DNA from 4 places in the Burkholderia sp. BCC0397 genome. Region 4 is predicted to be linked to each of the others. Evidence: riboswitches for the same ligand, from Rfam matches in the RefSeq annotation. Region 4 holds a riboswitch; each other region holds the start of a gene.
The links. A riboswitch is a leader RNA that binds a small molecule or an ion and turns the genes downstream of it on or off. The one in region 4 is predicted to bind cobalamin.
Positions count from the first base shown of each region.

Region 1: another riboswitch for cobalamin. It lies ahead of HWX03_RS20150 (TonB-dependent receptor); the one in region 4 lies ahead of cobA (uroporphyrinogen-III C-methyltransferase).
Region 2: another riboswitch for cobalamin. It lies ahead of HWX03_RS27080 (CbtB-domain containing protein); the one in region 4 lies ahead of cobA (uroporphyrinogen-III C-methyltransferase).
Region 3: another riboswitch for cobalamin. It lies ahead of HWX03_RS22700 (iron ABC transporter permease); the one in region 4 lies ahead of cobA (uroporphyrinogen-III C-methyltransferase).

Region 1 covers NZ_CADFDL010000006.1:142,399-150,070, forward strand. The annotation lists gene HWX03_RS20140 (alpha/beta hydrolase) at 1-718, opposite strand, end outside; gene HWX03_RS20145 (TetR-like C-terminal domain-containing protein) at 741-1,292, opposite strand; gene HWX03_RS20150 (TonB-dependent receptor) at 1,421-3,349, opposite strand; cobalamin riboswitch at 3,565-3,758, opposite strand; gene HWX03_RS20155 (hypothetical protein) at 3,961-4,209, opposite strand; gene HWX03_RS20160 (threo-3-hydroxy-L-aspartate ammonia-lyase) at 4,333-5,307, opposite strand; gene HWX03_RS20165 (PAS domain-containing protein) at 5,374-6,012, opposite strand; partial or broken gene HWX03_RS20170 (YbaK/prolyl-tRNA synthetase associated domain-containing protein) at 6,009-6,537, opposite strand; gene HWX03_RS20175 (isocitrate lyase) at 6,931-7,672, shown strand, end outside.
Region 2 covers NZ_CADFDL010000011.1:1,778-9,449, forward strand. The annotation lists gene HWX03_RS27060 (DHA2 family efflux MFS transporter permease subunit) at 1-437, shown strand, start outside; gene HWX03_RS27065 (2OG-Fe(II) oxygenase) at 695-1,456, opposite strand; gene HWX03_RS27070 (inorganic phosphate transporter) at 1,762-3,354, opposite strand; gene HWX03_RS27075 (histidine phosphatase family protein) at 3,520-4,110, opposite strand; cobalamin riboswitch at 4,157-4,300, shown strand; gene HWX03_RS27080 (CbtB-domain containing protein) at 4,333-4,542, shown strand; gene HWX03_RS27085 (CbtA family protein) at 4,556-5,278, shown strand; gene HWX03_RS27090 (LysR family transcriptional regulator) at 5,301-6,209, opposite strand; gene metE (5-methyltetrahydropteroyltriglutamate--homocysteine S-methyltransferase) at 6,337-7,672, shown strand, end outside.
Region 3 covers NZ_CADFDL010000007.1:278,048-285,719, forward strand. The annotation lists gene HWX03_RS22675 (cobalamin-binding protein) at 1-490, shown strand, start outside; gene cobC (alpha-ribazole phosphatase) at 595-1,179, opposite strand; gene HWX03_RS22685 (adenosylcobinamide-GDP ribazoletransferase) at 1,164-1,916, opposite strand; gene cobT (nicotinate-nucleotide--dimethylbenzimidazole phosphoribosyltransferase) at 1,930-2,985, opposite strand; gene HWX03_RS22695 (ABC transporter ATP-binding protein) at 3,047-3,865, opposite strand; gene HWX03_RS22700 (iron ABC transporter permease) at 3,862-4,860, opposite strand; cobalamin riboswitch at 5,019-5,268, opposite strand; gene HWX03_RS22705 (ATPase) at 5,423-5,773, shown strand; gene HWX03_RS22710 (cell division protein ZapA) at 5,770-6,084, shown strand; RNA gene ssrS (6S RNA) at 6,166-6,347, shown strand; gene HWX03_RS22720 (EVE domain-containing protein) at 6,459-6,920, shown strand; gene HWX03_RS22725 (SIMPL domain-containing protein) at 7,097-7,672, shown strand, end outside.
Region 4 covers NZ_CADFDL010000010.1:147,081-152,685, reverse strand. The annotation lists gene HWX03_RS26665 (cobyrinate a,c-diamide synthase) at 1-1,203, opposite strand, end outside; gene cobO (cob(I)yrinic acid a,c-diamide adenosyltransferase) at 1,206-1,808, opposite strand; gene HWX03_RS26655 (cobalamin biosynthesis protein) at 1,843-2,220, opposite strand; gene cobA (uroporphyrinogen-III C-methyltransferase) at 2,217-3,026, opposite strand; cobalamin riboswitch at 3,136-3,373, opposite strand; gene HWX03_RS26645 (TonB-dependent siderophore receptor) at 3,443-5,545, opposite strand.

The sequences.
Region 1 (7,672 bases), on a different contig from region 4:
AGAGCAGGTTGTTCGCCATCAGCGGCCCCGGCAACACGACATCGACGAGCCGGTTGGTCTCGAAACTGTCGCCGGATTCGGTCAGGTCGGCTTCCGGCGACAGCAGCACGAGCGCGGCCGGCGGCGGCAGGCCTTCGTCGCGGGCGCGCAGCACCATCGCGGCAGCGAGATTGCCGCCGGCCGAACGGCCGCCGATGACGACGTTTTCCGGTGCGTAACGTTCCAGCACGTACGCATAGGTCGCGATGCAGTCGTCGAGCGCGGCCGGATACGGGTGTTCCGGCGGCATCCGGTAGTCGACGCCGTAGCAGCGGATGCCGAGCCGGTCGGCCTGCATCTGCGCGCCGGCGCGGCACGCGGCGCCGCCGCCGACGACCAGCGCGCCGCCATGCAGGTCGATGGTCGCGTAGGCGCTGGAGGCCGCCGCTTCGGGTGTCGCGACGTGCACGTCCGCATCGCCGACGCGGATCGTCTCGACGCTCGAACGCAAATAGCCGGCGAGCTGCTCGACCGCGGCCGCGTAATGCGCGTCGGCGCTGGCCTTCACGCGCATCCACGCGTCGACATCGTCCCGGGCCGGCATCACGTGCAACGCATTCAGCGGCACGCCGTCGTCGCCGGTCAGGCGTTGCAGCGCCGCGCGCGCTTCGTCGCTGATCGAGGTCGGGAAGGGCACGACACGGCTCGGCAGCACGACGCCGTCTGGTTTGTCTTTCATCGCTTGGGTTCCGTTCGGTGCGTCATGCGGCCGAAGGCCAGTGGCGCAGCATCACGTCGAGCGCATCGAGGCTGCGCGACCACGACGCGTCGGCATCCGGCGGGCTGTGCGAGAAGCCGCCGGCGCTTTCGAGCGTCACGTAGCCCATGAAGAAGCCGCCGAGCAGGCGGATCGCATGCGCCTGTTCGGTATCCGGCAGGTCGTAGCCGCGCAGCACTGCCGACGTCATCCTGACGAGCTGCCCGCCCGCGCTCGCGGCGGCGCGCTCGGCGCTCACCGGATGGCGCGCGGCCGCGAAGCGACCCGGATGCGCACGCGCGTAGTCGCGATAGACGTTCGCGAGCGCGGCCAGCGCGTCCTTGCCGGTGCGGCCGGCCAGCGCGTCGGTGGCGCGATCGGCCAGCTCCTGCAGCGCGAACAGCGCGATGCGGCTCTTGAGATCGTCGAAGCTCGGGATATGGGAATACAGGCTCGCCAGCTTGACGTCGAAATGCCGCGCGAGCGCCGCGCCGGTGAGTTGCTCGAAGCCGCTTTCATCGGCGAGCTGCGCGCCGGCTTCGACGAGCTTGTCCACGGTAATGCCGGCACGCGCCATGACGAATACTATGCAGGTTAGTCAAAAAACTAATTCTATTAGTTTTTGCTGCGATGTCAATTTTCCGCGCGTGCCGGTGTGGCGCGTTGCGCCGATGTGCCGGGCCGTCAGAACGTATAGCTGACCTTGCCGAACGCGGTGCGCCCGAGCGTGTTGTAGCCGTACGCGGTCATGTACTGCCGGTCGAACAGGTTCGACAGCGACGCCGACACCGTCAGGTGCGAATTGATCCGGTACGACGCGCGCAGGCTTACCGTCAGGTACGACGCCAGATACTGCCGGTTGGCCGGATCGTCGAAGGTCGAGCCGCCGTACAGCAGCGACGCGCCCGTGCTCAGCGCATGCAGCTTCAGTTCGTCCCACGTGTGGTCGACGTTCAGGCTGACCGTCTGGCGCGGCCGGCGGCTGAGCCAGGTCTGGTTGGTCTCGTCCTGCGGATTCAGGATGCCGACCGCGACGCTCACCGGCGTCGAGCGGCCGATCGTCCCCTTGTACGACAGGTCGATGCCGCGAATGTGCGAACGGCCGATGTTCATCGGCGAGAACGTCGCCGGGTTGTACGCGATCAGGTTGTTGACGCGCGTGTCGTAGATCGCCGCGGTGAACGTGCCGTACGCGGTGTTCGCGTCGAGCGCGGCCTCGACCGACGTGCTGCGTTCCGGGCTGAGGGTCGGGTTGCCGTAGCCGGGGTAGTACAGGTCGTTGAACGTCGGCAGGCGGAACGCATTGCCGTACGACACGCGCGCCGTGTAGACCGGCGTGATCGCCCACGACAGCGCGGCGTTGCCGATGTTCACCGCTTGCCCGGCGATGATCTCGTGACGGCCGGCGACGAACATCGTCACGCTGCCGAGCGTCGCCGACTGGTGCAGCGAGAACGCGGAATCGTTGCGCGTTGGTACGCCGCCGGGAATATCGACCGGCAGGAACGCCTGTTCGCGCGTGAAGTCGTAGGCGAGCTTCGATTCGCCCGACAGCGGCAGGCCGAACAGGTGGAATCCGTGCTCCTGATGGGTCAGCGACGTCGACGTGCTGATCCGCTGCGAATTGATCTGGTCCGTCGCGAGGGCCGGGTTGTCCGCATGGATGAACTGGCGGTCGTTCGCATAGCCGAACGACTGGTCGAACTGCGTATCGGGCGTGATGTCGAGATGGAACGCGACGCCGGTCGTCAGTTGATGATCGAGTTCGCGATTGGCGTAGCCGCTGTTGTCGTAGGACAGATCGGAGCGGTGGTACAGCGCGAACGTCGAGATCGACCAGTTGTCGCGCGCATAGCCGAGCCGCGCATCGAGATCCTGCGCGTGATACGGATTGCGGCCGTCTTCGTGGCCGTAGAAGAACGGCCGCGTCGCATCGATGCCGGCCGTGTTGTAGTCGTGCAGCCCGAGCGAATAGGTGAGCCCGCCGAGCGCGGCCAGCGGCCCCGTCGACGGCACCGTGCCCGACGTGCGGAACTGCGTGTCGAACGTCTTGTTCGAGCCGCCGCCGAACGACACGGTGGTCTGGTTCGGCTGGTTGGCGGCGCGGCGCGTGATGAGCTGCACGACGCCGCCCATCGCGTTGTTGCCGAACGACGCGGCGGCCGGGCCGGAGATCACTTCGACGCGCTCGAACGCTTCGGTCGGCAGGTCGGCCCACGGCGCGATGCCGGTGGTCGGCGAGCCGATCCGGATGCCGTCGATGAACACGGCGACCTGGCTCGCCGACGAGCCGCGGATGCTGACCGACGCGGACGAACCCGGCCCGCCGTTCTGCGCGACGGTCACGCCCGGCAGCGTGGCGAGCGCCTGCGTGATGCTCGGGTCGGTCGGCGACAGCCGGTCGAGATCCTCGCGCGTGAGCACCTGCGTCGACGCATAGCGCCGGTCGAACGATTCGGGCAGGTGCCGCGTGTCGGTCACGCTGATCGTCGGCAGGTCCGCGCCTTGTACCGGCCCGGCGGGTTGTACAGGCGCCGTGTCGCCGGCCGCATGGGCGAGCGGGGAAAACAGCGCGGTGGCGGCGGACGTGGCAAGCAGGTGACGAATGTTCATGAAGCGGCGGGACAAAGCGTGTGGCGCGTACGACGATCGTGAGCGGAGTGTGGACAGGGGACACATGCCGACGGCGTGTCGGTGCGGCGCTTCCGGCCGGGAAGCGGATTCTGGAACGAAGGACATCTGACGGATCCTGAGGTCGGGTCGTCCATGCAACGGGCGGCCGCCAGGGGCGGTGCCTCGCGCATCGGGACACCCCGCCCGGTGCGGCTGCTGGACCTCGGGTCGATGGCAGGTCTCCTGGCTCGCGGGTCGTCGTCCGTGCCGGCCTTCCCGGTTTCCCAGTGGCATGCAGTGGCACGGATTCGCCGCTCACAGTTGCGGGGGCAGCCGCAGATTCGGGGCGTTGCCCCTGCTGCGTTCCCTTTTGATCCCATCCCTGGGAACCATCAGCGCGCAAGGGTAATGGCGGGCGCTCGGGCGCGTCAATCGTCCGGTCGCGCGCGGATGCGAAAAAACGTCATTGGTCGGCGTCGGCTTTCCAAATCCTTTCGTTCGATGTGCCCGGACAGGGTTTTCAGGTCTGAAGAAACGGCCGGGTTCGAACGCATGCCGTCGCGCCGGAACCGGCGGCCGTCGTTCCGAATGCCGGCGGCCGGCGCGTGTCGTTACATATGCGTGCCGCCGTGCGTGCGGCCGCCCGGGTCGCCGCCGCGGTCGGGCGGCGTATTGTTCTGATCGATCTTCGCGAGCACGAAGCCGGCGGGCGGCAACGCGGCGGGCGAGCGGTGCATCGCTTGCCCGACTGCAGGGTGAGGCGAGGCGGCGGGAAAACCGGATGACGTCACGCCCGGTTGAGCGAACGCCGACAGGGAAGCGGCCGCCAGGGCGGCGGCGACGATCGCGTGCGTATTCATGGCGACTCCTACACGACTGACTGACTTCGGGGACGACGTAATCAGTCTAGGGCGCGAAACTTAACGCGACGTGAAGGCTCGGCGGTGCGCGCATGACACGCATCTTCATGCGCGCCGCGACGGTCAGGCCGGTGCCGACACCAGCGCGCAGAAGTTCTCGAGATCGACGTTGCCGCCGCTGATCACCACGCCGACGCGCTTGCCCTGCAGCGCGTCCTTCATCCGCCGCGCGGCGGCGAACGACAGGCAGCCGGTCGGCTCGACGACGATCTTCATCCGCGTGGCGAAGAAGCGCATGCAGTCGACGAGTTCCGCGTCCGTCGCGGTCAGGATGTCGTCGACGTCGCGGCGGAGGATCGGGAACGTGAGGTTGCCGAGGTGCTGCGTCTGAGCGCCGTCGGCGATCGTGCGCGGCGTGTCGATGTGCACGATCGTGCCGGACCGGAACGATTGCTGGGCGTCGTTGCCGGCTTCGGGCTCGACGCCGTACAGCTTCGCATGCGGCGACAGCGCACGCGTGGCGAGCGCGGTGCCCGACAGCAGCCCGCCGCCGCCGAGCGGCGTGAACACCGCGTCGAGCGGGCCGATTTCGTCGAACAGTTCCTTGGCCGCGGTGCCCTGGCCGGCGATCACGTCCGGGTGATCGTAGGGCGGAACCAGCGTGAGCCCGTGCTGTTCCGCGAGCGCGCGCCCGATCTGCTCGCGATCCTCGGTGTAGCGGTCGTAGGTCACGACGTTGCCGCCGTAGCCGCGCGTCGCGGCCATCTTCGCGGCCGGCGCGTCCTGCGGCATCACGATCGTCGCGGGAATGCCGAGGATGCGCGCCGACAGCGCGACAGCCTGCGCATGGTTGCCCGACGAGAACGCGACGACGCCGTGGCGCCGCTGTTCCGCGTTGAAGCGCGACAGCGCATTGAACGCGCCGCGGAACTTGAAGGCGCCCATGCGCTGCAGGTTCTCGCACTTGAAGAACACCTGCGCGCCGAGCGCGTCGTCGATCGTCCGCGACGTCATCACCGGCGTGCGGTGCGCGTGGCCTTCGAGCCGGGCCGCGGCGGCGGCGACGTCGTCGTACGTGGGGAGAGTCGGAGAGTTCATGGTCGCTCGAGGGTCGAAAAGATCAGTCAACGGGAGACGCAAAACGGCAAAGCCGGACGCGGTGCGTCACTTCGCATCGTTGTAGACGGTGGCGCGCGAGACGCCGAGATGCTGCGACACGATCTCCATCGCACGGCGCACCTCGAGGAAGCCGTCGGTCTTCAGCGTCTGCATCAGCTCGCGGCGCTGGTCGGTCTTCAGCTCGCGCGGCGTCGTCGCGAGGCGCGTCGCGAATGCGTCGATGCGCTGCCGGATCGCGTCGGCGCTGGCCGGGTCGAGCGTTTCGACGACGGTTTCGCCGTCCGTGCGGCAGAACTGGTTGAGCATGCCCTGGAAGCCGCGGAACAGCGTGACGTCGGCATTCAGGCACAGCGCGGCCACGTAGCGCCCGGTCGAATCCTTGATGCCAATCGACGTGCTTTTCGCGGTGCGGCCGTCGGCGAAGCGGTTCGGGTAATTCGCGAGCACCTGCGGGAACTCGTCGTCGGCGATGCGGGCGAGGCCGAGTTCGGTCGCAGGATCGCCGACCGCGCGTCCGGACAGGTTGTTGTGGATCGCGAGGATCGCGTGCTCCGGCGTGCGCAGGTCGTGCACGACGACCTCGGTGAACGGCGCGAACATCTCGCCGAGCCCTTCGGCGATGCGCTGCACCTGCTCGATCAGCGATGCCTGCTCCGACGGCAGTGGTTTGCGGTTCGTGCTCATGCGTGGTCCTGGGGGGCGGGCGTGTCAGTCGTTTCCGTCGTTTCCGGTCGCGTGATGTCGGCCAGCAGCGGGCGCGCGATCCGGACATAGTCGGCCGCGTCGAGCACGACCGAGCGGTCGAGGCGGCCCGCGTTGAACGCGATCTCGGCGTTGCGCTCGACCAGCGCCGGATCGACGACGAGCGTCACGTTTGAATCGAACACGAACGGCGGCACGGCGCCCATCACGCAGCGCGTGACGGCGGCCGCGACGTCGGGCGACGCGAGCGTCGCCTTGCGCAGGCCGACCGCATCGGCGACCTTGCGGAAGTCGATCTTCAGGTGGCCGGGAATCACCGCGAGCGGCTGTGTCGCCGCCATCCTTGAACGTGCAGAGCATCGCCTTTGCGCCCTGTTCGGGGCGGGTGCCGCGCAGCGCGGCGATCGCGTCGGATTTGCCTTCCGCCGGATGCTCGAGCACGCGGAAACGCGCGCCGGATGTATTCAGCAGTTCGCAAAGGGTATCGAAAACGGGAGAGTCGTTCATGTCGCTCCGGGAGGCAGACCGACACGCTGGCGCGCGCGGATCAAAGAATCGTCCAAGTATAGACGTTTCGTCATAGCTATGGCGGTCGTCGTTGCCCGGGCGTGGTCGAAGCGGGCCCGTTCTTCAGCAGCCGAAAGGGCATTTCATATTGCGGGATTCGTGCCGAATTCCTGCTGCCGCGTTTTACCGCCGCTTGAAACCGTGTTTTGCATCGCAAAAACGCCTGGCTATCTCATTGAAAAACAACAGAAATTTATATCTTATGTCTTATATAAGACTTGGCAGAAATCGCGCCGGACAGGATTACTATTGAGTCCATGCAGTTCGCTTCGTCACACGCGGCGGGCACGCTGAATCCTTTACTCAAATGCGCTTCGTTCCCAGGAGATAGACATGTCCCAATATCAAGACGACATCAAGGCAGTGGCTGGTTTGAAGGAAAACCACGGCAGCGCGTGGAATGCCATCAGCCCCGAATATGCCGCTCGCATGCGTGCCCAGAACAAGTTCAAGACCGGCCTGGACATCGCGAAGTACACCGCGAAGATCATGCGCGCCGACATGGCCGCGTACGATGCCGATCCGTCCAAGTACACGCAGTCGCTGGGCTGCTGGCACGGCTTCATCGGCCAGCAGAAGATGATCTCCATCAAGAAGCACTTCAACAGCACCGAACGCCGCTACCTGTACCTGTCGGGCTGGATGGTCGCCGCGCTGCGCTCGGAATTCGGCCCGCTGCCGGACCAGTCGATGCACGAAAAGACCTCGGTCAGCGCGCTGATCCGCGAGCTGTACACGTTCCTGCGCCAGGCCGACGCCCGTGAGCTGGGCGGCCTGTTCCGCGAGCTGGATGCCGCGAAGGACGCGGCCGCCAAGGCCACGATCCAGCAAAAGATCGACAACCACGTCACGCACGTCGTGCCGATCATCGCCGACATCGACGCGGGTTTCGGCAACGCGGAAGCAACGTACCTGCTGGCCAAGCAATTCATCGAAGCGGGCGCATGCTGCATCCAGATCGAAAACCAGGTGTCCGACGAGAAGCAGTGCGGCCACCAGGACGGCAAGGTCACGGTGCCGCACGAGGACTTCCTCGCGAAGATCCGCGCGATCCGCTACGCGTTCCTGGAACTGG
Region 2 (7,672 bases), on a different contig from region 4:
GCTTTCGGCGCGTTGCGCTCGTCGACGTGACGATCGCCGGCATCTTCACGATCGCATGCGGCTGGCTGACCGCGTCGACGCCGCTGGCGATCACGCTGTTCGTCGTATTCGTCTACGGGCTCACGCGGTCGATGCAGTTCACGACGCTCGCGACGCTGGCTTATGCGGATATCCCGGCTCAGCAGACGAGCGCGGCCAGCACGCTGTGGAGCGCCGCGCAGCAGATGACGATCGGGATGGGGATCGCGTTCGGTGCATTGTCATTGCGGCTCGCGGCATTGGGGCGCGGCGATGCGGCCGGCATGCACTACGTGCTCGACGATTTCCGCTGGGCGTTCGTCGCGGCGGGCGTGCTCGCGTTGCTGACGTTGCCGGGCTACGCACGGCTGGCTTCCGATGCCGGCGATCGGCTGCGGGCCAACGTGGCGCGAGGATAGGCCGGACTGCAAATCGTATTGGCGAGGCGACAGGTGAGTGCGCATGTTTTGCGGTGCTCACCGGAAGCGCTGATTCGTTGCGGCCGCGATTGCCTGACGGTCAGCGCAAACGGTTTCCAGTCACCGCGGGCGAGCGACCTTCTGGCCGGCCATGCTTGGTCGGAACGCTCTCCGAACGATGACGTGTGGTGCCGGGACGAGCATGAATGCGATGCGCGACAAGCGGCACGGCAGCAGCGCAGTTGTCCCTATTCCCGCTACTGCGCGTCATGGAAGATGATGCCGACCGTGTGGCGATGGCCGCTTCGGATTCGGCTCACGCCGTGGCGCAGGTTGACGCGATAGACGCCGCGGGTTCCCTGCACGGGCCGGCCGTGTACCGCGAAGATCACTGCATCACCTTGCGTCAGCGGCACCACTTCCGCACGCGACTGCATGCGTGGTCGCTGTTCCGTCAGCACGAATTCCCCACCACTGAAATCGCGACCCGGCGCCGACAGCAGGATCGCGACCTGCAGCGGAAACACGTGCTCGCCATACAGGTCCTGGTGGAGACAGTTGTAGTCGTCGGCGCCGTATTGCAGGATCAGCGGCGTCGGTCGAGTTTGTCCTGCCGCGTGGCAGCGATCGAGGAACGTCGCATGGTCTTTCGGATAGCGGACGTCGATCCCGAGCGCCTGGTTCCAGCGATTCGCGATCGGCGCGAGATGCGGGTAGATCGTCGCGCGCAGCTCGGCGATGACCGCTGGCAGTGGATACGCGAAATACTTGTACTCGCCGCGGCCAAAGCCGTGCCGCGCCATTACGACACGTGAACGATAGAGCGCATCGCGCGGATAGAGCGACGCGAGTGCATCGCACTCGCTTGCCGACATCAGGCCCGGCACGCGCGCGCATCCGTAGCGACCGAGCTCGGCATCGACGCTCGGCCAGTCGAGGGTGTCGACGCGTTGCGCGATGTCCAGCGATTCGACGGCAGGTTGCAGATCGGCAATGTTCACGGGCGTACCTCGGGGCATCGGCAGTGTGGCGCCGTGTGCGGGCGCGCACGGTCGAATTCACGATGAAAGTTGATGAACCCAGTCTAGCGGCGTTTGTGCGTCGGTACGCTCCAGATCTTGCGCTTTAATTCGGACGAGGAAACGTTGCAGGCACGGCATCGACACACTGAATGTGGCGACGTGCCGGAGCGGAGAAGCGGAGAGACGGAGAGACGGAGAAGCAGAGAAGCAGAGAAGCAGAGAAGCAGAGAAGCAGAGAAGCGCCACATCCAACCCACCGCGGCGGATGGCCGGCTATCGCCCGCCACCCGCCGCGTCCACGATCAGGCCAGCGACCGGAACAACCAGTAAAGCCCTGCCGCCAGCGCGATCGACGCCGGCAGCGTCAGCACCCACGCGAGGACGAGGCTGCGCACCGTGCTCCATTGCAGCCCGGAGCCGTTCGCCGCCATCGTGCCCGCGACACCCGACGACAGCACGTGAGTCGTCGACACGGGCAGCCCGTACATGTCGGCGGCGCCGATCGTCAGCATCGCGACGAGTTCGGCCGATGCGCCCTGTCCGTACGTCAAATGCTGCTTGCCGATTTTTTCGCCGACGGTCACGACGATCCGCTTCCAGCCGACCATCGTGCCGAGGCCCAGCGCGATCGCGACGGCGACCTTCACCCACGTCGGAATGAACTTGGTCGCGTGGTCGAGTTGCTTGCGATAGTTGTCGATCGCGAGCTTGTCGTCGGCGGCGAACGCGGGCTGGCCCGACTTCTCGATCAGGCGAATCGCTTCGGAGACCAGATACATCGTGTTGCGCACGTTGTCGACGTCGCGCTGCGGTACGGCCGCCATCGAGCCCGACGTACCGACGGCGGTCGCGAGCGACGTGGACAACTGCGCGACGGCCGGCAGCACGGCGGGCGTCAGTTCACGATGCTGCACGTAGTGTTCGACATCGGTGCGCGGGTTCGCGGACGGCGCGACACCGTTCGTGTACTTCCCGAACGTCGCAGCCGCCTGGTTCGCGACCGCCACGAAGGTCTGCGATTCGGCGGGCGTGACGGCCTTGTTCAGCGCATACGCGGTCGGCACCGTGCCGATCAGGATCAGCATGATGAGGCCCATCCCTTTCTGCCCGTCGTTCGACCCGTGCGCGAACGACACGCCGGTGCAGGTGAGGATCAGCAGGCAGCGAATCCAGAACGGCGGCGGCTGGTCCTTCGGCGGTTCCTTGTACAGCTCCGGAATCCGCACGAGCGCCTTCAGCGCGAGCAGCAGCAGCGACGCACACAGGAAGCCGACGATCGGCGAGAGCAGCAGCGATTTGCCGACGCCGAGCGCCTGGCCCCAGTCGACGCCGCTCGTGCCGGACGGCCCGTGCATCAGCTGGTTCATCAGCCCGACGCCGATGATCGACCCGATCAGCGTATGCGAGCTCGACGACGGCAGCCCGAAATACCAGGTCGCGAGGTTCCAGACGATCGCGGCGATCAGCAGCGCGAACACCATCGCGAAGCCCGAGCCGCTGCCGACCTGCAGGATCAGCTCGACCGGCAGCAACTGCAGGATGCCGAACGCGACGGCACCGCTCGAGACCATCACGCCGAGGAAGTTCCACATGCCCGACCAGATCACCGCGACGTTCGGCGTCAGCGAGTGCGTATAGATCACGGTCGCGACCGCATTCGCGGTGTCGTGGAAGCCGTTGACGAATTCGAAGCCGAGTGCGATCAGCAGGGCGGCGCCGAGCAGCAGATACGGGAACAGCGACCCTTCGCGGACCGGTGACAGATCGTCGACCAGGTGCGTGGCGATATAGACGGCACCAAGCACGAGCACCAGCAGGAACATGGCATAGCCGATCTGCCTGGTGCGTGCGATGGAGCCAGGATTGTTCGGGGCGGACGAAGCAGGTTGATTCATGACGACATCTCGTAGGGGAGCCTCGTCCGATCCTAGCTGCGGCTAGCAGTCAGTTTGATGACAGTCGGGACGACGAACGGTGTGTCTTACAGGGATGTAAGGCGAGCGGCGGCATGCGAAGCGTCGGGGCGCATCGTTCGCTCACATAGTGAACACGACAGCGGCTTACGCGTGGGTATCGCGCAGGTCATCGTCCGTCGCGGCCAGCGTCCAGCCGGCCGGCGACGCGACGAACGTCGTGCACGACAGTGGTGCCACGTCGAGACGCATGGCCGCGCTGAGATCCATCCGCCGCACATGCGCGATGGCCGCGCGGACGATCGGCGCATGCGTGATCGCGACGACGTCGCGATCGGGCGGCAGCGCGCTCAACCATGCGCCGACCCGATGCGCGGCGGCGTCGAACGATTCGCCGCGATGCGGCGACGCGGACGGCGTGCCGATCCACGCGGCCAGTTCGTCAGGCAGGTCGCGCGCGAGATCGTGCAGCCGCTTGCCGCGCCAATTGCCGTAATCGATGTCGCGCAGCGCGTCGTCGATGTCGGCGTGCAGCCCGAGTGCGTCGGCGGTCTGCCTTGCGCAACGTGCCGGGCTGCACAGCACGAGCGAGCCGGCAACGCCCGTCCAGCGGCCGCGCAGCGCAGCGGCTTCGGCGAGCCCGTGTGCGTCGAGCGGATCGTCGTCGGGAAACGTGCCGCTGCGCATGGCGCGGGTCGATGCGTGCGCGATCAGGCGCAGCGAGGCATGCAGGTTCATGTCGGTTGTCGGATGATCCGGAGCGGGGCGCGCATGCCCATGTGGCATCGCTTCAATACGCGAACGTTCGCGCGTACAATTCGCCCGATACGAAGTGTGGAAGCCGGTGCAATTCCGGCGCGGCCGCGCCACTGTAACCGGGGAATCGATGATCCCGGAAGCCAGACCTGCCTTCGTACCCATCCATCATTTGTCGGGGCGCGATTCCCCTGAGGTGCATCCATGAGCGAAGCAGTGCTGAAGCCGGCGGTCGTGCCGGCACCCATCCCCGTCCGTGAGCTGTTGCCGTGGGCCGTGTTCGTCGGCCTGATCCTGCTGCTCGCACTCTATTTCGTCGGTGCGGAACAGGGCGCGACGTCGCTCGTGCCGGGCATGTACGTGCACGAATTCGTCCACGACGGCCGCCATCTGCTCGGCTTTCCCTGCCACTGACGCGGAGCCTACGATGGTCGGAAAGCTGCTCATGCGCGGGATGCTTGCAGGCATCGCCGCAGGCCTCCTCACATTCGGTTTCGCGAGAATCGTCGGCGAACCGCAAGTCGATCAGGCGATCTCCTTCGAAGAAAAAACCGCCGCCGCCCAAGGCGAAGCACCAGAGCCCGAACTGGTCAGCCGCCACACGCAGGCCGGCCTCGGGCTGCTGACGGGCGTCGTGACCTACGGCGCGGCATTCGGCGGGCTGTTCTCATTGGTCTTCGCGTACGCGTACGGACGCGGCAGCCGCCTGCCGGCACGGCCGCTGGCCGCGTGGCTGGCGCTGGCGGCGTTCGTCGCGCTCGTGATCGTGCCGAACCTCAAGTACCCGGCCAATCCGCCGTCGGTCGGCGACCCCGACACGATCGGCTATCGCACCGGCCTGTTCTTCCTGATGATCGCGATCTCGGTCGCGACGATGGTGTTCTCGGTCGGCGTGCGCCGCCATCTGCTGGCGAAGCTCGGCCAGTGGAACGCGTCGATCGTCGCCGGGCTCGTGTTCGTCGCGATCATTGCGGCCGTGCAGATCGGGCTGCCGTCGGTCAGCGAGCTGCCGGCCGATTTCCCGGCGGCCTTGCTGTGGAAGTTCCGGGTGGCGGCCATCGGCATGCAGGTGATCATGTGGACGACGATCGGCCTGCTGTTCGGCGCGTGGGTCGAGCGCGGCGAACGCGCCGGCATGCGCGCCGCCTGACGCGCGGGGCAGCCGGGCGCGCCTAGCGCAGCATGCGCGGTGCGCTCCACGTCGATTCGCGCGCCAGCGCGACGAATGCGGCCAGATAGTCGATCGAGGCGTCCGCTTCGCGGATGCCGAGGAAGATCTGCTTCGCGATGCCCTTCTTGCCGAGCTTGACCGGCACGACCGGCATCCGGTCCGCGTACTCGTCGGCGAGCCACCGCGGCAGCGCGGCCACGCCGCGCCCGCTCGCGACCATCTGCAACATGATGTCGGTCGTCTCGATCGACTTGTGCCGCCTCGGCACGATGCCGGCCGGCGTCAGGAACTGGTTGTAGATGTCGAGCCGGTCGGTTTCGACCGGGTACGTGATCAGGATCTCGTCGGTCAGTTGCTCGGGGCTCACGTAGTCGACATTCGCGAACCGGTGCGCATCCGCGACCACCAGCACCTGTTCGTAGTCGAACACGGGATCGAAGCGCAGCCCCGGCTTGTTCAGCGGATCGGGCGTCACGAGCACGTCGATGTCGTAACCGAACAGTGCGCCGATGCCGCCGAACTGGAAGCGCTGCTTCACGTCCACGTCGACGTCGGGCCAGCACGACAGGTAGGGTGACACGACCTTCAGCAGCCACTGGTAGCACGGGTGGCACTCCATCCCGATGCGCAGCGTGCCGCGCTCGCCCTTCGCGTACTGCTTCATCCGTTCCTCGGCGAGCTCGAACTGCGGCAGCAGCCGGTTCGCCAGCTTCAGCAGATACTGCCCACCCTGCGTGAGCCGCAGGCCGCGGCCTTCCCGATCCCAGATCGGCGTGCCGAGCTGCTGCTCGATTTTCCTGACGGTATGGCTGAGCGCCGACTGCGTGAGGTGCAGCGCATTGGCCGCCGCGGTCAGCGAGCCCTGGCGCTCGACCTCACGAATGACGACGAGATGGAATCGTTCCAGCATGGATCGTGCTCATGCAGCGAATGCATGAAAAATGTTAATGGATGAATGAAATAATGCCATTTTATTTCATGGGATGAAATCCCTATGATGGCTGCCGGATCTACTATTTCTTCTGGACGGCAGCTTCATGGTCACGACACACAACCTCGGTTTTCCGCGCATCGGCGCGCAGCGCGAACTCAAGTTCGGTCTCGAACGCTACTGGAAGGGCGAATCGTCGCGCGACGAACTGAAGGCGCTCGGCGCCGAGCTGCGCCGGCGTCACTGGCACGACCAGCGCGATCTCGATCTCGCGCCGATCGGCGACTTCGCGTTCTACGACCAGGTGCTCGACATGAGCTTCACGCTCGGCAACCTGCCGAAGCGCGTGCAGGATTTCCACGGCGATGCGCTCGACAACTATTTCCGCGTCGCGCGCGGCCGTTCGGCTCAGTCGGCGCAGGAGCACGCCGCGTGCTGCGGCGGGGTCGCGGCCGGCGAAATGACGAAGTGGTTCGATACGAACTACCACTACATCGTGCCGGAGTTCCATGCGGACACGAACTTCTCGCTCGATCCGTCGCGCCTGCTGCAGCAACTGGCCGAAGCGAACGCGCAGGGCGTGCACGCGAAGCCGGTGATTCTCGGCCCCGTCACGTACCTGTGGCTCGGCAAGGCGAAGGACGATTCCGATCGCCTCGCGCTGTTGCCGAAGCTGCTGCCGGTGTACGGTGCGCTGCTCGATACGCTGACCGCGCAGGGCGTCGAATGGGTGCAGATCGACGAGCCGATTCTCGTCACCGAGCTCGATGCCGAATGGCGCCAGGCGTTCCGCACCGCGTATGCGGCGCTGGAAACGCGCCGCATCAAGCTGCTGCTCGCCACGTACTTCGGCCAGCTTCAGGACAACCTGACACTCACGGCGTCGCTGCCGGTCGACGGTCTGCACGTCGATGCAATCAACGCACGCGACGAAGTCGACGCACTGGTGCGTGAGCTGCCGGCCGAGCGCGTGCTGTCGGTCGGCGCGATCAACGGCCGCAACATCTGGAAAACGGACCTGAACGCGACGCTCGACTGGCTCGAGCCGCTCGCGAAGCAATTGGGCGACCGGCTGTGGCTCGCGCCGTCGTGCTCGCTGCTGCACGTGCCGGTCGATCTCGCGAGCGAGGAGAAGCTCGATGCCGAAATCCGCTCGTGGCTCGCGTTCGCGCTGCAGAAGCTCGACGAGCTGACGGTGCTCGCGACCGCACTGAACGAAGGCCGCGACAAGGTGGCCGACGCGCTCGCCGCGAATGCCGCCGCGATCGATTCGCGCCGCCGCTCGCCGCGCGTGAACAACCCGGCGGTGAAGGCCGCGATCGAGCGCATCGACGCGCGGCTCGGCAATCGCGCAAGCCCCTATACGCAGCGTGCGTCGAAGCAGTCGGCGCGCCTGAACCTGCCGGCGTTCCCGACGACGACGATCGGCTCGTTCCCGCAGA
Region 3 (7,672 bases), on a different contig from region 4:
CCGGCTCGGCACGCTGCTCGGCACGCAACCGACTGCCGATGCCGCCGCGGCCGCCTTGACGCACGACATCGCGGCACTACGCGCACGCTACGCGGCACGCCCGCCCGTCACGCTGTTCTTCCAGGTGTGGGACCGCCCGCTGACGACGCTCAACGGCACGCACCTGATCAACGAAGTGTTCGAACTCTGCGGCGGCCGCAACGTGTTCGCGTCGCTCAAGCCGCTCGCGCCCGCCGTGACCGACGAGGCCGTGCTCGCGGCGAATCCGGAAGCGATCGTGACGACGAGTGCCGGTGCGACCCGTTCGAGCGAACCGCTGCCGAGCCTCGCGCGCTGGCGCGCGTGGCCCGCGCTGACGGCCGTGGCGCGCCACAACCTGTTCGCGATCGACGGCGATCTACTGACGCGGCCGTCGCCGCGGATCGCGCAGGGCGCGGCCACGCTGTGCGAGGATCTGGATGCCGCGCGTGCGCGGCGGCCGGCGCGCTGATTTCCAGCGGCTGGCAAGTGCATCGCGCACCGATGCCGGATGCGTCCGGCGGCCGAGACAGATCGATCGTGCACAGCGTCATTCACCTGCAGACGCACGTGCGCCTATGCGTCCCAGTGCACGACTTCCCATGCTTGCGCGTCACCCTCCGCGCGCAGCCAGACGGCTCCGCCCGTCGGCACCGGCCGCGACAACAACGTATCGAGCGGCACGCGCAAGACATGCGACGCGAATGCGCGGATCACGCCCGCATGCGTGACGACCCATTGCGGCCCGTCGAACTCCGCAAGCGCATCGGCCTGCCGTGCAATCCGCGCGACGAATCGCGCCACGCTTTCTCCGCCGTGCGCGCATGCATGCATCAGGTCGGCCGCCCACGCATCGAGTGCCGCGCGGTCGATATCGTCCCAGCGCTGCATTTCCCACGCGCCGAAGTCCATTTCCTGCCAGTCGGCATCGCGCCGCAGCGGCACGTCGCATGCCCGCGCGAGCCGCTCGGCAACCGAGGCGCAGCGCGTCAGCGGGCTCGTCCAGACCTGGTCGGGCAACGGCGCGCCGAGTGTCGACAGATGCGCACGCACGGCTTGCGCACCGCGATCGGCCGATTCGGCGAGCGGCACGTCGCTGCACCCGTAGCAGATGCCAGGCTCGATGCCGACGGCCGGATGGCGGATCAGGACGACGTCCATCCGAGCACCACGAGATAGATCGCCAGTTCGCCCAGTTGCTGCGTGAAGCCGAGACAGTCGCCCGTATAACCGCCGATCCGCTTCACGAAATAGCGGGCCGCCCACGCGCGCACGAGCACGAGCGCCACGCATGCGGCAACGCCCATGCGCCAGTCCGGCCAGAACAGCCACGGCAGTCCGAACACCGCCGCGACGCACGCCGCGCGTGCGCCCATCCGTTGCGCAACCGGCTTCGCCTTGCCTTCGGGCCGCACGTAGTCGAGCGACATCAGCAGGCTCACGGCCATCGCGCGGCTCGCCGCATGCGCGGCGATCATCGTCCATGCGGCGCGCAGCGGCAGCATCGACGTCAGCGCCTGCCATTTCAAGCCGAGCGCGATCACGAGCGCGACCGCGCCGAACGTGCCGATCCGCGAATCGTGCATGATGCGCAGCACGTCGTCGCGCGTGTAACCGCCGCCGAACGCATCGCAACTGTCGGCGAGGCCGTCTTCGTGAAATGCGCCGGTCGCGAGCAGCGTCGCGGCCATCGACAGCCCGACCGCGATCGACACGGGCAGCGCGCGCAGCGCGACGAGATAGACGAGCGCGCCCCATGCGCCCACGCACGCGCCGACGAGCGGGAAATAGCGCGCGGCCTGGTCGAGATCGCCGGCCGCATAGCCGATCGAGCGCGGCACGGGCACGCGCGTGAAATAGCCGAGCGCGACGAAGAAGTAGCGCAGTTCGTCCCGCATGCCGCGCGTGCGCTCAGGCGTCACGATTGTCGACGCCGGCGGACTCGAAGCTCGCCATCTCGCTGAGGAACGCGGCCGCCGCGCGCACCAGCGGCAGCGCGAGCGCGGCGCCGGTGCCTTCGCCGAGCCGCAGGTCGAGCGCGAGCAGCGGCTTCGCGCCGAAATGCTCGAGCATGCGCCGATGGCCGGCCTCGTGCGACGTATGCGAGAACACGCAGTAGTCGCGCACGCCGGGCGCGATGCGCTCGGCGACGAGCAGCGCGGCGGTCGCGATGAAGCCGTCGACGAGGATCGTCATCCGCTCGCTCGCGGCCGCGAGGTACGCGCCCGTCATCATCGCGATCTCGAAGCCGCCGAACGTCGCGAGCACGTCGAGTGGCGCGATCGCATGCGAGTGCTTGACGAGCGCGCGGCCGAGCACCGCGCGCTTGTGCGCGAGGCCCTGGTCGTCGAGGCCCGTGCCACGGCCGACGCATGCGTCGATCGGCACGTCGAGCAGGCGGCTCATCAGGCAGGCGGCCGACGACGTGTTCGCGATCCCCATCTCGCCGAAGCCGATCACGTTCGTGCCGAGCGACGCGTGCAGGCGGACGCGCGCCGCGCCGGCGGCCAGCGCCGTCATCGCTTCTTCACGCGTCATCGCCGGTTCCGCCGCGAAGTTGCGCGTGCCGCGCGCGACCGGCAGCGACACCAGCCGGTCCGACAGCGGCAGCGGCGACGCGACGCCCGCATCGACGATCTCGAGCGTGCTCTGCGCGACGCCCGAGAACGCGTTGATCGCCGCGCCGCCGGCCAGGAAGTTCGCGACCATCTGCGCGGTCACCGCCTGCGGATAAGGGCTGACGCCCTCGGCCGCGATTCCGTGGTCGCCCGCGAACACGATCGTCACCGGACGCTGCACGACCGGCCGCTCGGTGCGCTGGATCAGGCCGAGCTGCAGCGCGAGCGCCTCGAGCTGGCCGAGGCTGCCGGGCGGCTTGGTCTTGTGGTCGATCACATGCTGCAGGCGCTTGCGCAATGCGTCGTCGAGCGGCGCGATCGCGGGCGGGAAATGAGTCGAAGTGGTCATCGAGGAGCCGTGTCGTGCGCGCGGCATGCGCCGCGCATCGGAAAAATCGGAACAGGAAGGGTCATTGTCGCGCAGGCCATGCCGGCAGCAGCGCATCGCGGCCGTTCTCGCGGATCAGCACGAGCGGATAGCCGAACGCGTCGCTCGCGCGCTCGGGCGTCAGCACGTCGTGCACGGGGCCGGCCCACGCATGGCCGCGGCCGTCGAGCAACAGCGCATGCGTCGCGAAACGCCGCGCGAGGTTCAGGTCGTGACACGAAAACATCACCGTGCGCGGGCCTGCCGCGAGCCACTCGGCCAGCGCGGTCAGGCAGTCGATCTGGTGATGCAGGTCGAGATGCGCGAGCGGTTCGTCGAGCAGCATCAGCGGCGCGTCCTGGCACAGCGTCGCGGCCAGCGCGACGCGCTGCCGCTCGCCGCCCGACAGCGACATCACGTCGCGCGACGCGAGCGCGGTCAGGTCGAACGTCGCGAGCGCGTCGCGCGCGGCCGTGCGGTCGCCGTCGCGCTCCCAGCCCCAGCCGCCGAGATACGGAAAGCGGTTCAGCAGCACCGTGTCGAACACGGTCGCGCTGAACGCATCGTGCAATTGCTGCGGCATCAGCGCGCGGCGCTGCGCGAGTTGCTCGGGGCGCCACGCGGCAAGCGGCCGGCCATCGATCTCGACGTGTCCGCCGGCCGGCGGCTGCAATCCCGCGAGCGTGGCGAGCAGCGTCGTCTTGCCCGCGCCGTTCGGGCCGGCGACGCACCAGATCTCGCCGGGGCGGAACGCCTGCGTGAAGCGGTCGAGCAGCGTGCGCGCGCCGGCCTTCAGCGTCAGATCGACGGCCATGTAGTGCATGTCGCCGGCAGCGGCGTGCGGTGCGGCGGTGCCCGTCATCGCATCGGCCTCCTCAGCAACATCCACAGGAACACCGGCACGCCGATCAACGCGGTCATCACGCCCACCGGCAATTGCGCGGGCGCGATCGCGGTGCGCGCGAGCAGGTCGGCCGCCATCACGCCGCCGCCGCCCGCGAGCATCGCGGCCGGCAGCAGCATCCGCTGGTCGTTGCCGAACGCGAGCCGCAACGCATGCGGCACGACGAGCCCGACGAAGCCGATCATGCCGGCCGTCGTCACGGCGGCCGCGGCGGCCAGCGACGCGACGAGATAGATCCGCACGCGCAGGCGCGCGACCGGCACGCCGAGTGCCTGTGCGGTCGCGTCGCCGCGCAGCAGCACGTTCAGTTGCGGCGCGGCCGGCAGCGCGACGCATGCGCTCAGCAACAGCGCGCCCCACGCGAACCACGGCGCCGTCGCGCCGTTCAGGTCGCCCGTCAGCCAGAAGATGATGCCGCGCAGCCGCGCGTCGGGCGCGAGCGACAGCAACAGCGTGACGAGCGCGCCCCACCCCGCCGCGATCACGACGCCGGTGAGCAGCAGCCGCGGCGATGCGTCGCGCGATTCGCCGCGCCACAGCTCGCGCCTTGCGAGACCGAGCACGAGTGCGACCGAGACGAGCGAACCGGCGAACGCCGACGCATCGACGAGCCACCATGCGCCGCCCGCGATCATCGCGACGAGCGCAAAGCCGGCCGCGCCGCCGGACACACCCAGCACGTACGGCTCCGCGAGCGGATTGCGCAGCAGCACCTGCAACAACGCGCCGGCCAGTGCGAGCAGCGCGCCGCACGCGAAACCCGCGAGCGCGCGCGGCACGCGCAGCGTCCGGACGATATCGGCAAACAGGCTATCGCCGCCGTGCGGCACGAGCGACGCAAGCGCTTGCCACGGCGACATCGGCACGCTGCCGATCGACAGCGACGCGACGAACAGCAGCGTGACCACCGCGGCCAGCGCGGCCCAGATCACGGCGGCGCGCGCGGCGCTCATGCCGCGCACGGCCGCGCGCACGACGCGCGGCGCATCCGCTTGCGGGAGCCGGCCGGGCGCGACAGGAGCGCGTGGCGGACGATTGGGGTCGGCATCGAAGAACATTCCGTGAAACATTGCGCGCCCCGCTTCCCCGCAGGCCGCGCGTCATGGAGCCCATGCGGGCTCCCCGTCTCGGCCGGTATCCGGGCTGGCGGCGGTCCGGCTCGCCTTCCCGCGCCATGACGCGCAGTGGCCCGCGCCCGCATGCGACCTGCACGCGAAACGCGCCCGAGCCGGCCTGCGTCACGCGACGCGGCCGCTTACCGTTGCGGGGGCAGCGCAGGTTGGCGCGCTCCTGGAGCCCGCACCCTGCTTCCCGTTTAACCGCGCGTCCTGCGCGCGAGCACCGAGGCGGCGCCAGTTTAGGAGCCGGTCGCACGAGCGTCAAGGAAGCGTCCGGACCCGCACGGGACGCGCTTATTCGCGGCAAGAAGCAGGGGTGTTACGACTGGAAACGTTACAGATGTCGGATTGCACGTTATTCCGCGCTAAAATGCTGGGTCTTTAGAGGACGCAGCAAATGCTCAACGAACTCGAAACTTTATCTCAAAATATTGGCCGTCTGATTTCGCTGAACAAGCGCTATCACTCGGAACGGCTCGCGCTCGAGGAGCAGGTCGCGCAATTGCGCGCGGAAGCGGACACGGTCCGCGCGGAACTCGCGCAGCTGCGCGACGAACGCAATGCGCTCGCGGCCGAGCGCGACACGCTGTCGGCGAAGATCGACGACGCCCAGGTGAAACTGAACGCGATTCTCGAAAAGCTGCCGCGCTCGAAGAGCGCGGAGCAAGCCGACAACCAGCTCGACCTGCTCGATGCGCAGGCGCGCACGGATGGCGATGACGCGGCCAGCCACGGAGAACATGCATGAGCACCAAGCAGATCGAAGTCTCGATTCTCGGTCAGCCCTATCGGCTCGCCTGTTCGGCCGAGACCGAAGCGGCACTGCTCGAAGCGGTCGCGCGCGTCGACGCCGAGATGTCGAAAATCCGCTCGAACAGCTCGGTGCGCGGCACCGATCGCATCGCTGTGATGGCGGCGCTGTCGCTTGCATCGGAATTGCTGCGGCTGCAAACGAGCGTGCGGCACGGTGAAGCATTTCCGGCGGAGGAAATCCGTCGTACAATGCACCAGATGAACGAACAGCTCGGCGCGGTGCTCGCACAGCACGAGACGCAGTAACGTTTTAATCGATACGTCGATTCCCCTTGATCTCGACGGTCAACGGTGGTCAAATTGGCGCATCGAAACACAGTTCAGTCAGCTTCCCTGCCTGGTTCGCCAAGGTCATATATTCCTTGAACCAATGCCATGTGCACGGTTGCGGAAATTTGTAGCACGGGCGCGCGCGTCACTCTGTCTGATGTACCCGAAGTGCTGCTAACTGCGACCAATTCTGAACCTCAGGTTCAGGATGCCGGCCTAGCGGCCAAGGCGGGGGCCTATCCAACGGCATCGGGCAAGTCCCGGTGCCGTTTTCTTTTTCAGGGTCTGTTTGCATGCGGAGCGCGCATGCAAACAGACGCTCACGCCTCTTTCTGCATCGATCACGATCCATGCAATACTGGCTGATGAAGTCCGAACCGGACGAAGCAAGCATCGACGATCTCGCCAACGCACCGCAGCGCTCGCTGCCGTGGACCGGCGTGCGCAACTATCAGGCGCGCAATTTCATGCGCGACACGATGAAGATCGGCGACGGCGTGCTGTTCTATCACTCGAGCTGCCCCGAGCCGGGCATCGCCGGCCTCGCCGAAGTATCGTCGACACCCTACCCCGATCCCACGCAGTTCGATCCGAAAAGCCCCTATTACGACCCGAAATCGACGCAGGAAACACCACGCTGGCTGCTCGTCGACGTGCGCTTCGTGAAGAAGTCGCCGCTCGTGCCGCTCGCCGCGCTGCGCGAGCACGACGAGCTCGCCGACATGCGCGTGCTCGCCCGCGGCAACCGGCTGTCGATCACGCCCGTCACGCGTGCGGAATGGCGATTCATCACTGAGAAGTTGATGAAGTAGGCGCGCGCCAAAGGTCAAATCCGGTCAGTACGCCTGCCGAAACGGAACTCGCGGCGCTTTCGCGCAGCCTAAGCAACCGCTGTCGGTCGATCGGGCCGGCTGTCGTTTTTTTCGCGCGGTACGCCCGCGTCGCGCACGCGTGATCCGCCTGCGCGCCCTCGCACAAGGAGCCAACAATGACCAAGAAATCCGCACTCGCGCTGTCGCTCGCCCTCGCCGCCGCCGTTCCCGTCGCGCTGACGCTCGCGTCGCCCGCCGCGCACGCCCAGGCGGCGAACCCGCACTTTCCGGAGCCGGCGGGTGTGCTGTCGCTGTCGTCGCAGGCCAGCGCCGACGTGCCGCAGGACATCATCCACATCACGCTGTTCTACGAGCAGCAGGCCAAGGATCCGGGCAGCCTCACCGCGCAGTTGAACCAGCGCGCGGACGCGGCCCTGTCGCAGGCGAAGGGCGCGTCGGGCGTCACCGCGCACACTGGCGCGTTCTCCGTGTATCCGAGCACCGATCGCGACGGGAAGATCTCCGCATGGCGCGGCCGCACCGAGGTCGCGCTCGAATCGCGCGATTTCGCCGCGGCGTCGAAGCTGGCAGGCCAGTTGTCGAACCTGATGCAGGTCGCGAACGTCGAGTTCTCGCTGTCGCCGGAAGCGCAGCGCGCGGCCGAGCAGAAGCTCACGACCGAAGCGATCAAGTCGTTCCGCGCCCGCGCGGACGAAGCCGCGAAGGCGTTCGGCTACGGCAGCTACACGATC
Region 4 (5,605 bases):
TTCGCCGCTGCCCGGCGCGCCGTCGGGGCGCGCGGCGCTCGCGACCGGTTCCAGCGGCGTCGCGAGCCGCGAATAGTGGAACGTATGGCCGCGCAGCGGCCCGGTGCGCGTATCGAGCTGCTGCATGCCGAGCGCCGCGAACCGGCGTTGCATCGTCGCCTGCCCCGGCAGCAGGCCGAGCATCGGCGTCGTCGAGCCATCCACGTCGGTCAGCGATTCGCACAGATACACCATCCCCCCGCATTCCGCGACGATCGGCCGGCCGGCTGCCGCATGCGCGCGAATCGTCCGTGCGGTCGCGGCATTCCCGGCAAGCGTCGCCGCATGCAGTTCCGGATAGCCGCCCGGCAAAAACAGCGCGTCGCAATCGTCGGGCACGGGTTCGTCGGCGAGCGGCGAGAAGAATCGCAGCGTCGCACCGAGCGCATCCAGCAGCGCGAGATTGGCCGGGTAGATGAACGAAAACGCCGCATCGCGCGCCACCGCGATCCGCTTGCCGGCCAGCGCGCGCGGCAGCGGCGCGGCCACGTCCGGTTCCGCGAACGCGACGGCCGGCGGCAAGTCGGCCAGCGCCGTCTGCGCGAGCACGTCGGCCGCGCGCTCGAGCCGCGCGTCGAGATCGTCGATATCGGCCGGCTGATGCAGGCCGAGATGCCGCTCCGGCAGCGCGATGCCCGCATCGGCCGGCACGTGTCCGAGCCAGCGCAGGTCGTCGGGCAACGCCTGTTGCAGCAATTGCGCGTGCCGCGCCGAGCCGACGCGATTGGCCAGCACGCCATGAAACGGCAGTTCCGGCCGGAACCGCGCGAGCCCGAAGGCGATCGCCGCGAACGTCTGCGCCATCGCCTTCGCCGAAATCACCGCGACGACCGGCACGCCGAACGCGGCCGCGAGATCGGCGCTGCTCGGCGTGCCATCGAACAACCCCATCACGCCCTCGATCAGGATCAGGTCCGCGTCGCGCGCGGCTTCGGCGAGCAGCGCGCGGCAGCCGGCCTCGCCGACCATCCCGAGATCGAGCGCATGCACCGGCGAGCCGCTCGCGCGTTCGAGCAACATCGGATCGAGAAAATCGGGCCCGGTCTTGAACACGCGCACGCGGCGGCCAAGCCGGCGGTGCAGCCGCGCGAGGCCGGCCGTCACCGACGTCTTGCCCTGGCCCGACGCGGGCGCGCTGACGAACAGCGCGGGGCAGGCCGGCATGCTCAGAACTCCACGCCGCGCTGCGCCTTCACGCCTTGCTCCTTGTACGGATGCTTGACGAGCCGCATTTCGGTGACGAGATCGGCCGCATCGATCAGCGCATCGGGTGCGTGCCGCCCGGTGACGACGACGTGCACCGACTCCGGGCGCGCGACGAGTGTCGCGAGCACTTCGTCGAGCGGCAGGTATTCGTACTTCAGAACGGTGTTCAGCTCGTCGAGGATCACCATCCGGTAGTCGCCGCTTTCGATCATCCGGCGCGCCTCGTCCCAGCCCTTGCGCGCGGTCGCGATATCGGCGTCGCGGTTCTGCGTGTTCCACGTATAGCCGTCGCCCATCGTCACGAAATCGCATTCCGCGACCGCACCGAGGAAGTCGCGCTCGGACGTATGCAGCGCCCCCTTGATGAACTGCACGACGCCGAGCCGCATGCCGTGGCCGAGCACGCGCACGGCCATCCCGAACGCGGCCGTGCTCTTGCCCTTGCCGTTGCCGGTGTGGACGATCAGCAGGCCCTTCTCCTGGGTGGCGGCGGCCTGCTTCTTCTCGTGGCCGGCGCGGCGGCGTTCGGCCATCCGCTGATGGGATTCGGAATCGGTCTTCATCGGGAATCGTCCTGTCGAAAGCGAAGCAATGGGTTCAAAGCGGGCCGGCGAGCGCAACCGTCACGCCGTCCCGGATGGATTTGGGGCCGAGCAGCCGGCCGTACGGCGCGGCGAGCTGCGCGCACGGCTCGGCCACGCCCGCGATGCCGAAGCGGGCCAGCGCGGCGTCCGACGGGCCGCTCGCGGCCAGTTCCGGACGGCTCGCGAGTTGCGCCGCATCGAACGCGACGAGCGGCCAGCCACGGCGCGCGCACAGTGTGCGCAGCGCAGGGGCGCGTGCCTTGTCGGCGAGCGTCGCGACGAGCGCCGGTTCGGCGGCCGGGTAGCGCGCGAGCGCGGCGCGGATCGCGGCATCGAGTTGCGCGGCCGTGACGCCCGCGCGAAAGCCGACGCCGAGCGCGACGCGCATCATGCGCGTCCGCCGAGCGCCGCACGCACCGCCGGATCGTCGGCGAGCGCCGCGACGCGGCCGATCACGACGATCGCCGGCGAGCCGATGCCGGTCGCACCCACGCGTTCGACGATCGTATCGAGCGTCGCGAGTACGTGACGCTGTTCGGGGCGCGTGGCGTTCTCGATTGCCGCGCACGGCGTGTCGCCGGGCAGGCCGCCGTCGCGCAGCGCCGCGGCAATCGCGTCGAGCCGGCGGATGCCCATGTAGATCACGATCGTCATGCGCGTGGCCGCGAGCGCGCGCCAGTCGGGCTCGTCGGCTCCCGCGCCGTGGCCGGTGACGAAGATCACGCCCTGCGCGTCGCCGCGGTGCGTGACCGGAATGCCGAGCGCGGCCGGCGCGGCGATGCCCGCGGTGATGCCGTTGACGACCTCCACCGGAAAGCCCGCCGCGCCGAGCGCGACCAGTTCCTCACCGCCGCGGCCGAACACGAACGGATCGCCGCCCTTGAGCCGCGCGACGCTGCGGCCCGCGCGCAGGTGCGCGAGCATCGCGGCGACGATCGCCTGCTGCGGCGTCGACGCCTGGCCGCCACGCTTGCCGACGTGCTCGATCAGCGCATCGGCGCGCGCATGGCGCAGCACGTCGGGGTTCACGAGATCGTCGACGAGCAGCACGTCGGCCGCGGCGATCGCGCGCACGGCCCTGAGCGTCAGCAGGTCGGCGTCGCCGGGGCCGGCGCCGACGAGCCATGCGCGGCTCATCGCGCGCGGCACGGCGCGCACCGTGTCGAAACAGTGGAACAGGAAAGGCGGGCGGCACATCGGCGGCCGGCGGGCAGGCAGTGCATGACGGATCGGGCGAAACCCGCGCGAACGCGAGTGGAATACGCACCCCATCCGTCCCCCGCGGATCGGGCGTTCGGCGAGCATCGCGCTCGCCCCTTGCGTCGGCCGGTATCCGGGCTGGCCGCTTGCCAGGTCGCAGCCTTCCCGCCCGGTCGAAGGGCAGTGGCATCGCGGGCGGCCTGGGCGCACGCGCGGGAAAGCGCGTGGCGCGGGCGGCGTACCGTTGCGGGGACAGCACAGGCCGGGCGGATATCCGCCTCCTGTTTCCCGTTTAACTGCATGCACGGAATGCGCATGCGAGCACCGAACGCGGCGCATACGATAGCACAGGCGTGCAACGCACCAGCCGCCCGGCGGACCGGCTGCGCGGGGCGTCGGCGCGGCCCGCGAGGTCAGAACTTGTACGCCGCCGTCAGCGTGAACGTGCGGGGCGAACCGGGCATGATCTGCGCGAGGCCCGTCGCATTCGCGTAGTAGTCGCGATCGGTGAGGTTGACGGCCGCCAGCGTCACCTCGAGGTCGCGCGTGCGATATCCGGCCTTGCCGTCCCAACGGACGTAGGCGGGCAGTTCGAGCAGGTTGTCGCGATCGGCGTAACGCGCCCCTTCGTACACCAGCCCGAGTTCGGCGAAAAATCCGCGCAGCGGCGCATGGCTGACGAACAGGCTGCCGTTCGACCCGGACACGCCAGCCGACCGCTTGCCCGCATACTTCGGCTCGGCGTCGACTACCCGCGCGCGTTGCCAGCCGATGCCGCCGCGGACGAACCAGTCGCCCGTGAGCCGGCCGGCGACACCCAGTTCCAGGCCGCGATTGCGCTCGAGGCCGGTGAGGTCGAAAAAACCCGGCCGAACCGGGTCGGCGACGCGGCGGTTGTACAGATCGAGCTGAAACAGCGCGAGCGTCGTGCTCAGCGCGCCGCCGCGCCAGTCGCTTTTCACGCCGATCTCGTATTGGCGGTTGTATTGCGGGCCGAGATCGTTGGCGTTGCCGCGCGCGTCCGGCGTGATGCCGATCAGGTCGCCGCCGACCGGCGCGAAGCTCTTGCTGTACGACGCATACACGCTGTGCGCGCCGACCGGCGACCACACGACGCCGAGCCGCGGGCTCCATGCCGTCGTCGTGCGCCGCGAACGCAGAGCGTTCAGCACGTTGGTCGAATCGACGTCGAAACGTTCGCCGCGCAGGCCGCCGAGCAGCTTCCACGCTCGCCCGAGGTCGATGCGATCCTGCGCGAAGATTGCGTAGTCGCTGACGCGATGGCGGTTCATCGCATACGGGCGCGGCGTCGAGCCGACCGGTGCGAGACGATCCGGTCCGGTAATCGGAACCGGTGTCGCGTCGGCCTGCCAGAGCGTCGGGCTGCGTTTCTGCCAACCGTATTCGATGCCGAACAGCAGGTGATGCAAGGCCGGTCCGGTCGCGACCTTGCCGCCCAGTTCGACGCCGGTCTGCACGTTGAGATGCGTCATGTCCTGCAGGTAGCGCGCCCGTTGCACGTGCCGGTAGTCGCGCGGCTTCGTGACGTAGCTTTGCGTGACGTAGGTATTGTCGAAGGTGCTGCGCAAATCCAGCACGCCCAGCGTATGGCGCAGCTCCCAGTCGCCATCGAGCGCGTGCGTGAAGACCGAGCGCCAGTTCATGTTCTCGTCGCGGATGGTGTCGCGGCCCGCCGCGCCGAAGAAGGTTGCGCGCGGCGCGGACGGCAGCGAAAACGCGAACGGCTTGCCGGCCGCGTCGACCGCGGCGACCGGCGCCGGCATGCCGCGATCGGGCACGCGTCGGTACGTGTCGTATTCGAACTGCAGCAGCCAGCTTCGCCGCGCGTCCTGCCATTTGATCGACGGCGCGACGTACTGGCGCGTGCCGTCGACATGGTCGCGGAAGCTGCCTGCATGTTCGCGTCCGGCGTTGAGCCGCACGCTCCATGCCCTCGACAGCATCCGGTTGAGGTCGACCGTGGCGCCGAGCCGTCCATAACTTCCGGTTGCCGCCGACACATGTCCGAAGTTTTCCGGCAACGGCTGCTTGGTGATCCGGTTGATGACGCCGCCGCCGCTGCCGCGCCCGTACAGCGCCGCCGCCGGCCCCTTCAGCACTTCGACGCGTTCGATGTTGCCGAGACTGCGCACGTATTGCGCGTCGTCGCGCATGCCGTCGAGCAGCAGGTCGCCCGCGGCGGAAAAACCGCGAATGCGGAACGAATCGAAGCGCGTATCCGACGTATTGGAAACACCCGGCACGCCGGCCAGCGCGTCGGCCAGCGTGCGGCCGCCATAGGACAGCGTTTCCTCGACCGGGACGCTGTCGATGGTTTGCGGGATGTCACGCGGATCGCTCGCGGTGCGGGTCGCCGTGCTCACGCTTTCGGCGCGCGGATCGTTTGGATGGCGTCGGCTGCGCACCTCGACCGCGGGCAGTTCGTCGTCGAACTCGGCCGCCGGGGCAGGGCAGGAAGCAACGCCGGCGATCGAGCACAGCGACAGGGCCAGCACAGGAAAGCGCCGCCCGGATATCTGTCGTTTCGACATGGAAATTTAAGGATGACTGAGTGA